DNA from 2 places in the Affinirhizobium gouqiense genome. Region 1 is predicted to be linked to the other one. Evidence: riboswitches for the same ligand, from Rfam matches in the RefSeq annotation. Region 1 holds a riboswitch; the other holds the start of a gene.

Evidence for each region. A riboswitch is a leader RNA that binds a small molecule or an ion and turns the genes downstream of it on or off. The one in region 1 is predicted to bind S-adenosylmethionine.
Region 2: it holds a riboswitch for S-adenosylmethionine, as region 1 does, so the genes downstream of both, metA (homoserine O-acetyltransferase MetA) here and QTJ18_RS24025 (O-succinylhomoserine sulfhydrylase) in region 1, are expected to answer to the same signal.

What each region holds. Positions count from the first base shown of each region.
Region 1 is NZ_CP129382.1:3,317,050-3,323,794, forward strand. It holds gene argF (ornithine carbamoyltransferase) at 1-421, shown strand, start outside; gene QTJ18_RS24015 (Hsp33 family molecular chaperone) at 701-1,690, shown strand; gene apaG (Co2+/Mg2+ efflux protein ApaG) at 1,803-2,195, opposite strand; gene QTJ18_RS24025 (O-succinylhomoserine sulfhydrylase) at 2,426-3,610, opposite strand; SAM riboswitch at 3,655-3,733, opposite strand; gene QTJ18_RS24030 (2'-deoxycytidine 5'-triphosphate deaminase) at 3,807-4,901, shown strand; tRNA gene QTJ18_RS24035 (tRNA-Gly) at 4,961-5,034, shown strand; gene QTJ18_RS24040 (methyl-accepting chemotaxis protein) at 5,266-6,745, opposite strand, start outside.
Region 2 is NZ_CP129382.1:2,564,250-2,570,994, reverse strand. It holds gene QTJ18_RS20620 (AAA family ATPase) at 360-1,199, shown strand; gene QTJ18_RS20615 (NUDIX hydrolase) at 1,199-1,570, shown strand; SAM riboswitch at 1,673-1,750, shown strand; gene metA (homoserine O-acetyltransferase MetA) at 1,816-2,736, shown strand; gene QTJ18_RS20605 (vWA domain-containing protein) at 2,749-3,930, shown strand; gene QTJ18_RS20600 (aldose epimerase family protein) at 4,009-5,028, shown strand; gene QTJ18_RS20595 (aminotransferase) at 5,092-6,261, shown strand; gene QTJ18_RS20590 (exopolysaccharide biosynthesis protein) at 6,262-6,745, opposite strand, start outside.

The DNA.
Region 1 (6,745 bases):
TTCCTTCATCGAAGGTGCGGCCCGCTTCGGGTACCGCATGAACATGGCCGTGCCGCTTGGGTCCGAGCCGCTCGACAAATATCTCAACTGGGCGCGCAACAATGGCGGCGACATCATGCTCTGCCATGATGCCGAACGCGCCGTCAGCGATGTCGACATGGTGGTGACCGATACCTGGGTCTCGATGAACCAGGAGCACAAGGCGCGCGGCCACAACATCTTCCAGCCTTTCCAGGTCAATACCGAACTGATGAAGAGGGCGAAAGCGGACGCGCTGTTCATGCATTGCCTGCCCGCCCACCGCGGCGAGGAGGTGACCGACGAAGTGATCGACGGCGCGCAATCCGTGGTCTTCGATGAGGCGGAAAACCGCCTGCATGCGCAGAAGTCTGTGCTGGCCTGGTGCTTCGGCGTCGTCTGAACGCGTGAGGTGGGACCCGGCAAGGCTTCGGGAAGCGACGGATGGGGGTCGATCTGAGGGCTGATCTGGGGCTTGACCTAAGGGCTGACCTGGGACCGGGCCGGCGTCTTGATTTGGCCCGCGCGCGTCACCATCTGTCGGTCTTTCAATCCTTGGCATCCGGCCCGTATGGGTTTGGAGGCTTTAACCAGACAGCGTCGGCTTTGTTTGCGCGGCTTAGCGGTTCCGCTTGGTTTTTGCGTGTGCGAAAAGGGTTTATACGGCGCGAAGGAGCACATCATGGCAGAGGCCATTGTTGACATCAGCGATCTCACCCTGGCGGGTGATGACCATGTCGTTCCCTTTCAGATCGAAGGGCTGGATGTGCGCGGCCGTGCCGTGCAACTGGGTCCGCTTCTGAACTCCATCCTCGGCCGGCACAGCTATCCGGCGCCGGTTGCGCGGCTTCTGGCCGAAGCCATCGTGCTGACGGCACTGATTGGCACCTCGCTGAAATTCGAGGGCCGGTTCACCGTCCAGACGAAGGGCGATGGACCGGTGGATCTGCTGGTGGCGGATTTCAGCAGCCCGGAAAGCATGCGCGCCTATGCCCGTTTCGACGAGGAGGCGCTTGCCAATGCCGTTGCGCTCGGCAAGACGGAGCCGCCGGAGCTTCTCGGTCAGGGCGTTCTGGCCTTCACCATTGATCAGGGCCATGGCATGCAGCCTTATCAGGGCATCGTGCCGCTGGACGGCTCGTCGCTGGAGGAGATCGCCGGCGTCTATTTCCGCCAGTCGGAGCAGATCCCGACAAAGGTGCGGCTGGGCGTTGCCGAACTCTTCGATCGTGACGAAGAGGGACGGCCGCGTCACAACTGGCGCGCCGGTGGCGTTCTCGCACAGTTCCTGCCGCAGGCACCTGAACGCATGCGTCAGCCGGACCTGCATGGCGGGGACGGCGATGAAGGCGAGCATCATCACTCCGAGGATGACAGCTGGTCGGAAGCGCGCATGCTGATCGAAACCGTCGATACGGACGAGTTGACGGATCCGCAGGTGGCGATCGAGCGACTGTTGTATCGGCTGTTCCACGAGCGCGGCGTGCGGATCTACGAGCCGCAGAGCGTGGCGGACCGCTGCAGCTGTTCGCGCGAGAAGATCAAGGGTGTGCTGGAAGGTTTCTCCGCCGAAGATATCGAAGCCAGCCAGGAAGAGGGAGCGATCGCCGTGACATGCGAATTCTGCTCCACCACCTATCGCTATGATGTGACGGAGTTTCAGACCGCCTGAACCGCCGATACGCATTCGCCGGTCGCAACAGATCGTTCATGATCCTGCCCGATAGCGCAGGTCATGAACGATTCCTGCGGCCGGGAGAGCCTGATCGGGCAACATCCAGCCGTCAGTTGAGAACCCGTGCCAGTCCGGGTGAATCGAGCGAAAAGGCCGGAATGGTCACGATGAAGGTCTCGCCCTCATCATTTTCCATCTGATAATGGCCGAACATCATGCCGGAGGGCGTGTCCAGCGGGCAGCCGGACGAATATTCATAGGTGTCGCCGGGGTTCAGCCTGGGCTGTTCGCCGACCACGCCCGGGCCTTCCACCTCGTCCACAATGCCGTTCTGATCGGTGATGTGCCAATAGCGATGCACGAGCCGTACGGTCATCGAGGAATGATTGGAAATGACGATGCGATAGCCCCAGACATAGCGGCTCTCTTCCGGATCCGACTGGTCCGCAAGATAGTAAGGTTCGACGACGACCTCGATATCTCTGGTTAGCGCACGATACATGCCGATACCTTCATCTAATCCATAAGGCATATCATATACCTTGGCCGCAAGGTCAAGAAATGCAACGCCTGCCTGGCGCCGGAGAGGGCAGGGCGGTGGCGGATTGAGCGAAAGCATTCGGTGCCGGCGCAAGGCCGGCTGTCTCCAGCCGGGAATGACGAGATGTCTGCTCCCCGGCTCTTCCCTTCAAGCCTGGCCATTGCGCGGGCTGGACGACAGGCCGTCCGGTCTCAGGCGGAAATGCGCGACAGCGCGGCTTCCAGATCTTCGATCAGGTCATCGGCATCCTCGATACCGCAGGACAGCCGAAGCGTTCCGGCGGAAATGCCCAGTTCGGCACGTGCCTCATCCGTCAGGTTCTTGTGCGTCGTTGTGGCCGGATGGGTGATCAGGCTCTTGGCATCGCCGAGATTGTTGGAGATCTTGATCACCTCCAGTGCATCCTGAAGCGCAAAGGCGGCATCCTTCCCGCCCTTCAATTCGAAGCAGACGAGGGTTGAGCCGCCGCTCATCTGCCTAGCAATGATATCCGCCTGCGGATGGTCCTTGCGGCCCGGATAGATCACGCGAGCGACCTTGGAACTGTCTGCCAGCACGTCGGCGACCTTCGCAGCGCTTTCCGTCTGCTGACGCACGCGCAGGGGCAGGGTCTCCAGACCCTTCAGCAGCGTCCAGGCATTGAACGGCGACATGGCCGGACCGGTATGGCGGAAATAGTCGTGCAGGTTCTCGTCGATCCATGCCTTGTCGGACAGGATCACCCCGCCGAGGCAGCGGCCCTGGCCGTCGATATGCTTGGTGGCGGAATAGACGACCACATGGGCGCCGAGCTCAAGCGGCTTCTGGAAGAGCGGCGTCGCAAACACATTGTCCACCACAAGCTTCGCACCGATCTGGTTGGCGAGCTTGGCAACGCCCTCGATATCCACCACTTCCAGCGTCGGATTTGTGGGGCTTTCAAGGAAGAACACCTTGGTGTTCGGGCGGATGGCCGCCTCCCAATTGGCAAGATCGCGACCGTCCACCAATGTGCATTCCACGCCGTAGCGGGGCGCCAGCGTTTCCACCACATAGCGGCAGGAGCCGAAAAGCGCCCGGGCGGCCACGATGTGATCGCCGGCCTTCACCTGGCAGAGAATTGCGGCCGATACGGCGGCCATCCCGGATGCGGTGGCGCGGGCATCTTCGGCGCCTTCAAGCGCAATCATGCGCTTTTCGAACATGTCATTGGTGGGGCTGCCGTAACGGGCATAGATGAAGCCATCCGTCTCGCCTTTGAAGCGAGCCTCTGCTGCCTCAGAATTCTCGTAGACGAAACCCTGGGTCAGGTAGATGGCTTCGGACGTCTCGCCATATTGCGAGCGCAGCGTTCCACCATGGACGAGTTGTGTTGCCGGGCGCCAAGTCTTGCTCATTGCGTGTTTCCACCTCGAAACAAAAAAACCGGTCGCAAAGCGGACCGGTTTCGCACCCGGTCCTTTTAGCCACTTGTTTAACGTGGCTGCAAGCCGACCGGCCAAATCACCACGGGATAATCCTGCCATACGCCCCCGCGGCGCTTGCGTCAATTCCCCGCTTTTGCTTTTGTCGCGCGGTCAAAGGAACGGGTCAATGAAACGCAACGCGGGCATTCTGGCAGATCGCGCCATCGGCGCATTATTCGACGAAGGCAGGCTGAAGAGCGAAATGCCGCTGGACAAGGACCAGGTCCAGCCGGCAAGCCTGGATCTGCGCCTGGGTTCCAAAGCCCTGCGGGTGCGGGCGAGCTTCATGCCGGGGCCGAACCATACGGTGGTCGACAAGCTCGAGCGGCTGACGCTGCACGAGATCGACCTGGAGCAGGGGGCGGTTCTGGAGACCGGCTGCGTCTATATCGTGCCGCTGATGGAGAGCCTCGATCTGCCGGCCGATCTCTCGGCCTCCACCAATCCCAAGAGCTCGACCGGACGACTGGATATTTTCACCCGCGTGATGGTGGATCGCGCTCAGGAATTCGACAAGATACCCGCAGGTTACCAGGGTCAGCTTTACCTGGAGATCTCGCCGCGCACCTTTCCGGTCATCGTCCGCCGCGGCTCGCGCCTGTCGCAGATCCGCTTCCGCACCGGTCACGCTCTGCTTTCCGAGTCAGAGGTTCTCGCGCTGCATAAAGATGAGATGCTGGTGGCCAGCGACACGCCGAATGTGTCGGGAGCGGGCATTGCCTTGTCCATCGATCTCCAGGGAACAGGTCCGGACGGGCTCGTGGGCTATCGCGGCAAGCATCATACATCCGTCATCGACGTCGATCGCAAGGCGGCGCTGGACGTGCTGGATTTCTGGGAACCGCTCTACAGCCGCGGCCGCGACGAATTGATCCTCGATCCGGATGAGTTCTATATCCTGGTATCGCGCGAAGCGGTGCATGTTCCGCCGCTGTATGCCGCGGAAATGACGCCCTATGATCCCCTGGTGGGAGAGTTCCGGGTGCATTATGCCGGTTTCTTCGATCCCGGTTTCGGTCATGCCTCCGTCGGCGGTACCGGAAGCCGCGCTGTGCTGGAGGTGCGCAGCCACGAAGTGCCCTTCATCCTGGAGCACGGCCAGATCGTCGGCCGCCTGGTGTTCGAGCACATGCTCGAGCGTCCCCAGGCGCTTTACGGCTCCGGATTAGGATCGAATTACCAGGCGCAGGGCCTGAAGCTCTCCAAGCATTTCCGAGGCTGATCGCATCTGTTTTTTCCCTTGAAGGGGCCAAGGCCAGGTGCTAGTTCTCAGCCTCGCAGGCGGGTGTAGCTCAATGGTAGAGCAGTAGCTTCCCAAGCTAACGACGAGGGTTCGATTCCCTTCACCCGCTCCAGCGGCATTCTTGTCCCGCCGAATGGCGGCTTTCTTTCCGATCCCACGCAGCTCATGAAATGGCCCGACAGGCGGATGTCGCCGGCCGGGCCTGCTATCGCGGTTCGTCCGTAGCGTGACGGGATCGTTCGCATAGCTGCGTCACGCGTTCAGCCTTGCCCTCACTTGGCATCGCCTGTCGCCGCCGCAAGCCGCGCGGTGTCGCGCGACCTGCTTTCGCCGTGGAAGCGGCTCAGAACTCCGCCCATTCCTGGCGTTCGGCAGCCGCTCCGCCCATGGCTCTTGCCACCGCGCTCGTCATGCGATGCACGGCCGGCGCCGAGGATTGCCGGTCGCGGCCATCGACGGCGCGCAAGACGGACTGCTGGCGGATCTTGAACTGCGCGACCAGCCGGCCAAGGCTGTCCGCCTCGGCAGACAGCTTGTGCGTCGCGGCGGCCGTCTCCTCCACCATGGCGGCGTTCTGCTGCGTCACCTGGTCCATCTGGTTGACGGCGGTGTTGACCTCGTGCAGCCCTGTCGACTGTTCCTGCGATGCATTGGCAATCGAATGGATGCGCTCGTTGATCTGCAACACGTAGCGTTCGATATCCGTGAGGGAGCTGCCCGTCTGCTCGACCAGAGCCACGCCCACCTGCACGCTCTCTCCCGATTTGGTGATCAGGTTCTTGATGTCCTTGGCAGCGGTAGCCGAGCGCTGGGCCAGTTCCCGCACCTCCTGGGCCACCACCGCGAAGCCCTTGCCCGCCTCGCCGGCACGGGCGGCTTCAACGCCGGCATTGAGCGCGAGCAGGTTCGTCTGGAAGGCGATCTCGTCAATGACATTGATGATCTGGGTGATCTCGCGCGAGGCGTTTTCGATGTCTGCCATGGCCTTGATGGCGTCCGTCACAATGCGGGAGGACTGTTCGGTGCGCGCCTTGGCCTCACCGACCATCTTGTTTGCTTCCTGAGCACGATCTGTCGAATTGCGCACCACGGCGGTGATCTCGTCCAGCGCGGCAGAGGATTCTTCCAGGGCCGCGGCCTGCTGTTCCGTCCGCTTGGAAAGACTGTCGGAGGAATTGCGCAGTTCCGCACTGTTGGCGTTCAGGCTGTCGCTTGCAAAGCGGATGTCCTGGATCGTCCGCTCCAGATGAGCGACGGTGCCATTCACGTTCTTCTTCAGCTCGTCGAACACGCCCCGGAACTCGCCCTGCATGGACTGGGTCAGGTCACCTCCGGAGAGAAGTTTCATCACCCGGCTGGTTTCTGTCACGCCGATCTCGACCGAGGCCACCAGCTGATTGACGTTGCGCGCGAACTGGTTGAGGTTTTCGTCGCCATAGTCCTTGGTGATCCGCTTGGAGAAATCGCCGTCGGCAGCCGAAGAGACGACGGTCGCCAGCCCCGATTGCAGCTCCTGGTTCTTCACTCTCATGGCCGTTTCCTGGGCGTTCATCCTTTGAACGTCCAGGCCGTTCTGCTTGAACACATTGACAGCCGCCGCCATGGCACCGATCTCGTCCGACCGGCCGGTGAAGGGAACCTCAACACTGTAGTCGCCATCGGCAAGCGTGCCCATGACCTTGGTGACCTGAACGATGGGCCGGCTGATCTTGAAGGTCGCGACATAGATTGCCGCGCCCGCACCACCGACCACGCCCACGACGGTTGCCAGGATGATGATCAGCAATGCCGTCGCCTGGAACTCATCCATGGATTGCGACAAG
Region 2 (6,745 bases), 750 kb from region 1:
TGAGGCATGAAAGTGGAAACGAAGGCCGTCGATTGCCGAGACGCGCAGCGGCAATCGAGAGCGCAGAAGCTTGTGGGGTCAGCCGAGAAGCGCCGGACCGCATTTGCTCCTGCCTTGATCGTTCGAATTCCGTCGGAACGTGGCCAACGCCGGTCGTCAGTCCAGGTGTCGGAGCGCGCTTCGAAGCATCCGGGGATGCCGCATTCAGCCTGACACACGGACAGGCGAACGCAAAGCGCAAAACGCCGTCCCGCCAGGATTTGCACGTGCGTGCCGGGAGAAGGTGTCTCGTCTTGCGCAACAGGGGAGGCGGCTCTACCTTCTGGCGCATCAGAGGCGCCCGACAATCAGGATCAGACATGCAGTTTACAGGCACCGCCGATTACATTGCCGACAAGGACCTGATGGTGGCGGTCAATGCCGCGATCCGGCTGGAGCGCCCGCTGCTGGTCAAAGGCGAGCCTGGAACCGGCAAGACGGAACTGGCACGGCAGGTGGCGGCGGCGCTCGGCATCGAGATGATCGAATGGACCATCAAATCCACTACCAAGGCGCAGCAGGGGCTTTATGAATATGATGCTGTTTCCCGCCTGCGCGACAGCCAGCTCGGCGATCCGCGCGTCAACGAGGTTTCCAATTATATCCGCCGCGGCAAGCTGTGGCAGGCCTTTTCCTCCGACGCCAAGGTCGTGCTGCTGATCGACGAGATCGACAAGGCGGATATCGAATTCCCGAACGACCTGCTTCAGGAACTCGACCGCATGGAATTTCACGTCTACGAAACGGGGGAGACGGTGCGGGCGAAGGTTCGCCCTATCGTCATCATCACCTCCAACAATGAAAAGGAGCTGCCGGATGCCTTTTTGCGCCGCTGCTTCTTTCATTATATCCGCTTCCCGGATGCCGACACGCTGTCGCGCATCGTCGAGGTCCACTATCCGGGCATCAAGCAGCGTCTGGTCAGCGCCGCACTGACACAGTTCTACGAGATCCGCGAGATGCCGGGGCTGAAGAAGAAACCGTCCACCTCCGAGGCGCTGGACTGGATCCGGCTCCTGGTCTCCGATGACGTCGATCCGGAGGATCTGCGTGCCGATGTGAAGACGGCGCTGCCGAAGCTGCATGGCGCGCTTCTGAAGAACGAGCAGGACGTACACCTTTTTGAACGCATGGCCTTCATGGCCAGACGGGAGCGGTGATGGTGGACGCCGTCAAGGTGCTGATATTTGCCACCTGGCAAGACCGGCTTCTGGTGTTCGACGAGCCGGATTTTCCGGATGTGCCGCTGCAGGTTCCCGGCGGCACGGTGGAGAGTGGCGAAGATCTGGCGTTCGCGGCCGCACGGGAATTCTTCGAGGAGACCGGGCTTACGCCGGAATCCGAGCTCAAGCCGCTGTTCAGCCACGACTACGGTTTCGTGCTGGATGGGCAGAGGCTGGTCCATCGCCGCCACTTCTTCCATCTGCGCCTGTCCGGCCTGTATGAAGAGAGCTGGTTGCACGTCGAGGAAACCCCATTTGGCGGCGGCGATCCTGTCCAGTTCCGGTTGCGCTGGATCCATCTTGCCTAGGTGGACCGGCATTTCGGCGAGACGATGGCCGAAGCGCTGGCGGCGCTCGCAAGGCATGCTGTTTCCCAGGAATTGACCTGCGAGGAAGAAGAGCCTATTTAGAACAATCATCGTGGTGATTTGGCCGGCCGGCTTGCAGCCACGTTAAACAAGTCGCTAAAGGGCCGCGAGAAGAGAAAGAAACCTTCCACGGACCGGTCGCGATCTATCGCCACCGGTTTTTTTGTTTTTGTCGAGTTTGCGCCATGCCGATCAAGATTCCAGATGCACTTCCCGCCTTCCAGACTCTGGTGAACGAGGGCGTCCGGGTGATGACAGAAACAGTGGCGGTCCGGCAGGATATCCGGCCGCTGCAGATCGGCCTGCTCAATCTCATGCCGAACAAGATCAAGACCGAGGTGCAGATGGCGCGTCTGGTCGGGGCCTCGCCCCTGCAGGTGGAACTGTCGCTCGTGCGCATTGGCGGCCACAAGGCCAAGAACACGTCCGAGGAGCATCTTCTGTCCTTCTACGAGACCTGGGACGAGGTGAAGGACCGCAAGTTCGACGGCTTCATCATTACCGGAGCGCCGGTCGAAACCCTGCATTACGACGATGTGACCTATTGGGACGAGATGCGGCAGATTTTCGACTGGACGCAGACCCATGTGCATTCGACACTCAATGTCTGCTGGGGCGCGATGGCCGCCATCTATCACTTCCACAAGGTTCCCAAGCATGAGCTGAAGGAAAAGGCCTTCGGCGTCTATCGCCACCGCAATCTTTGCCCGTCATCCATCTATCTCAACGGTTTCTCGGATGATTTCCAGGTGCCGGTATCGCGCTGGACGGAGGTGCGCCGTGCCGATATCGAAAAGGTGCCGGGGCTGGAAATCCTGATGGAATCAGAAGAGATGGGCGTTTGCCTGGTGCATGAGAAGAAGTGCAACCGCCTCTATATGTTCAACCATGTCGAATACGACTCCACCTCGCTGGCGGAGGAATATTTCCGCGACGTCAATGCCGGCATTCCCATCAAGATGCCGCACAACTATTTTCCCCATAATGATGCGACGCTTCCGCCGCAGAATCGCTGGCGCAGCCATGCGCATCTTCTGTTCGGAAACTGGATCAACGAGATCTACCAGACGACGCCGTACGAGCTGGGGCAGATCGGAACGCTCTGAAGGACGCCGCCCGTGTTCATCCCGTTTTTCCTGCGATTGAAGGAGGCCAAGGTTCCCGTCACGCTGCGGGAATATCTGGACCTCCTGGCGGGAATGGAAGCGGGCCTGGCCGATTTCGACATCGAAGCCTTCTATTTCCTGGCGCGTGCCGCCCTGGTGAAGGATGAGCGGCATATCGACCGGTTCGATCAGGTCTTTGCGGCACAGTTTCGCGGGCTTTCGGCGCTTGCCGATTCAGCCGGCATGGATGTCGGGCACGTGCCGGAGGCATGGCTGCGAAAATTGGCCGAAAAACACCTGACGCCGGAAGAGAAGGCGCTGGTGGAAAGCCTCGGCGGCTTCGAGAAGCTGATGGAGACCCTGAAGAAGAGGCTGGAGGAGCAGCAGGGCCGGCATCAGGGCGGGTCGAAATGGATCGGCACGGCCGGAACCTCTCCGTTCGGCGGCTATGGCTATAATCCCGAAGGCGTGCGGATCGGCCAGGACAGCTCCCGTCACCGGAAGGCCGTGAAGGTCTGGGACAGCCGCGACTTCCGCGATTTCGACGACAGCCGGGAGATCGGCACGCGCAATATCAAGGTGGCGCTGAAGCGCCTGCGCCGCTGGGTGCGGCAGGGCGCGGCCGACGAGCTGGATCTGGACGGCACCATCCGCTCGACTGCCGAGCACGGTTATCTGAGCGTGCAGACGCGGCCGGAACGGCGCAATTCGGTGAAGCTTCTGATGTTCTTCGATGTCGGCGGCTCAATGGACGACCATGTCATGATCGTGGAGGAGCTGTTTTCGGCGGCGCGCGCCGAGTTTCGGCATCTGGAGCATTTCTACTTCCACAACTGCCTTTACGAGAGCGTGTGGCGCGACAATCGGCGACGGGCCGAACGGCTTCTGGTTGCCGATCTCCTGCGCAGCTATGGCCCCGATTACCGGGTGATCTTCGTCGGCGATGCAACCATGAGCCCCTATGAGATCACCCATTCCGGGGGCTCTGTGGAACATTGGAACAAGGAACCGGGCGCCTTGTGGATGCAGCGCGTGACCGGCCATTTTCGTCGCGTGGCCTGGATCAATCCGGTGGCGCCGTCGCAATGGGATTTCACCCAGTCCGTTATTCTGCTGCGCCATTTGCTGGAGCAGCGCATGTTCCCGCTGACGCTGCAGGGTCTGGACCAGGCCATGCAGACGCTTGCGCGCTGAGCCCGAGATGGCGATTGATTAAGCCATCGAAATCGGCCAGTTTGCGCCGCGATGACATCAAGCGACAGGACATGGATCATGACGACGCAGGGCGAGATCTTCGGCACCACGCCGCAGGGCGAGACAGTTTACCGGGTGAAGATTTCGGGCGGCGGGCTGACGGCGCATGTGATGAGCTGGGGCGCCGTCATTCAGGATCTGCGACTGGATGGCCATGACGCGCCGCTGGTGCTCGGCTTCGACCGTTTCGAGGATTATCCGGCTTACTCGTCCTATTTCGGCGCGACGCCCGGCCGCGTTGCCAACCGCATCGGCAAAGGGCAGTTCACCCTCGACGGACAAGCCTATCAGCTCGACCTCAACCAGAACGGCAATACTCATCTGCACGGCGGCCGTGATGGTCTCGGCAGGACCAACTGGGCCATCATCGCCCATTCGCAGAACAAGGTCATGCTGCAGGTGACTGATCCTGATGGTCGCGCCGGCTATCCGGGCAATTGCACCGTCACAGCGACCTATGAGCTGAAGGATGACGGCACGCTCAATGTCGTCTACGAGAGCGTGACCGACCAGCCGACGCTCGCCAATATCTGCCAGCACACCTATTTCAACCTGGATGGGCGCGACGATATTCTTGGCCACGACATCATGATTGCCGCCGATCACTATCTGGAGCTTGACGAGAACCAGGTGCCGACCGGAAGACAGCTCCCAGTGGCCGGCACGCCGATGGATCTTCGACAGCTCGGGCCTGTGCGCCGCAGCGAGGCCAATGGCGCGCAGGTCGATTTCGACCATAATTACTGCCTGTCCGACACGCGGGTGGAGAAGCGCTCTGTGGCTCTCGTCCGCAGCGTCAATTCCGGTGTCGCCATGGAGGTCCGCACGACGGAACCCGGCGTGCAGCTTTATTGCGGATTCAAGCTGAAGCCGACAGTGCCCGGCCTGTTCGGGAAGCTGTACGGACCCTATGCCGGCCTCTGCCTGGAAACGCAGATCTGGCCCGATGCCATCAATCACGAGGGTTTCCCAAGCGCCGTTCTTCGCCCTGGCGAGGTTCTGCGTCAGGAGACGGATTACGTCTTCTCCAAGAGCTGATCTTGTATTTCACTCCCTTGCCGGACCGGATGCCTCATCCAGGTCCGGCAGACCGGAGCCAGCATGTTCGACTTCAATCCGCTCATCCAAAGCATCTCCCCGCCGCCGGTGCCCGCGGTCCAGGCCTGGGCGCGCAGCTATGATGGAAGCCGGGGGCCGCTCGTCGACCTGTCCCAGGCCGTGCCGGGCTATCCGGCTCATCCGCATATGCTGGAGCTCCTCAGCGAAAAGGCAGGATCGGCGGCTTATGCCGGTTACGGTCCGATCGAGGGGGAGGCCGTGCTGCGGCAGGCCTATGCCGATCATGTCGGCAAGCTCTATGATGCGTCGCTTGGCCCCGCCAACATTCATATGACAGCTGGATGCAACCAGGCCTTTGTCTGTGCGGCCATGGCCGTGGCCGGAGCCGGCGATGCGGTGCTGATGACCGAGCCCTATTATTTCAACCACGAGACCACGCTGGGCATGCTCGGCATTCGCAGCCGCTTCGTCGCCTGCGAGGCGAGCGACGGCTTCCTGCCACGGGTGGAGGCGATCGATGAGGCCTTGCTGCCGGATGTGAAGGCGCTGGCACTTGTCTCACCGAACAATCCGACGGGCGCCGTCTATCCGCCGGACCATCTGGCGGCGATCGCCGATCTGTGCCGCAGCCGCGGCATCTGGCTTATCCTGGACGAGACCTATCGCGATTTTCTGCCCGTGGCGGATCGTGCTCCGCATGGCCTCTTCTGCCGCAACGGGTGGCAGGACTTCGTCATCTCGCTCTACAGTTTCTCCAAGAGTTTCTGCATACCGGGTCACCGGCTGGGGGCGATCACGGCAGGGCCGGCGGTCATCGCGCAGGTCACCAAGATCATGGACAATCTGCAGATCTGCGCACCGCGCGCCGCCCAGGCGGCCGTGGCGGATGCCTTGCCCCGGCTCGCGCCGTGGCGGGAGGAGAACCGCCTCGAAATCCTGCGACGGGCAGACTGTCTTCAAGCCACGCTTGCCGATCTGCCCGACTGGCAGCTTGCATCGGTGGGAGCGTATTTCGCCTTCGTGCGGCACCCGTATCACGATCGAACCTCTGCCGAGATTGCGCGAGAGCTGGCCAGCCAGGCAGGGATTTCATGCATTCCGGGCGGCTATTTCGGCCCGCGGCAGGAGCTCTATCTGCGCTTTGCCTTCGCCAATGCTGATGTGGAGGGCATTGCTCGATTGAGGGAGCGCCTGCAGGGTTTTTCGCTCTGATCAGGACAGAAACAGGGTTCCCAGCAGGAATACGGCGCTCTTGACGATGGCGTAGACGACGCCGGCGACCAAAGCCAGCGCGGTGAGGCCCGTCGCAAGGCCGAGGCCGATCCATATGCCGTCCTTTTCCAGTATGCCGAAGGCCAGCACACATAGCGCAACCGCCGGCAGCATGTTGCCGAGCGGGATGGGCATCACCAGCACCAGCGCCAGGATGAGGCAGAAGCCGCCGATCAGCCGCTCCGCCAGACGGCCGGACAGGGCCGGGAAACGCGGCCGCAGCAGCCGCTCGGCACGCAAGATCCACGGAGTGACTGTGTCGACGATTGCAGCGAAGCGATTGCGCGGCATGGCGCGGACGGCGATCATCCTCGGCAGCCATGGTGCCTGGCCCAGCGCCATCTGCGCGGCCTGGAAGAGCAGCGGGATCGCCAGAACGGAGGAGGTGCCGGGCGGCGTCGGCAAGGCGTTCGGCACGGCAAAG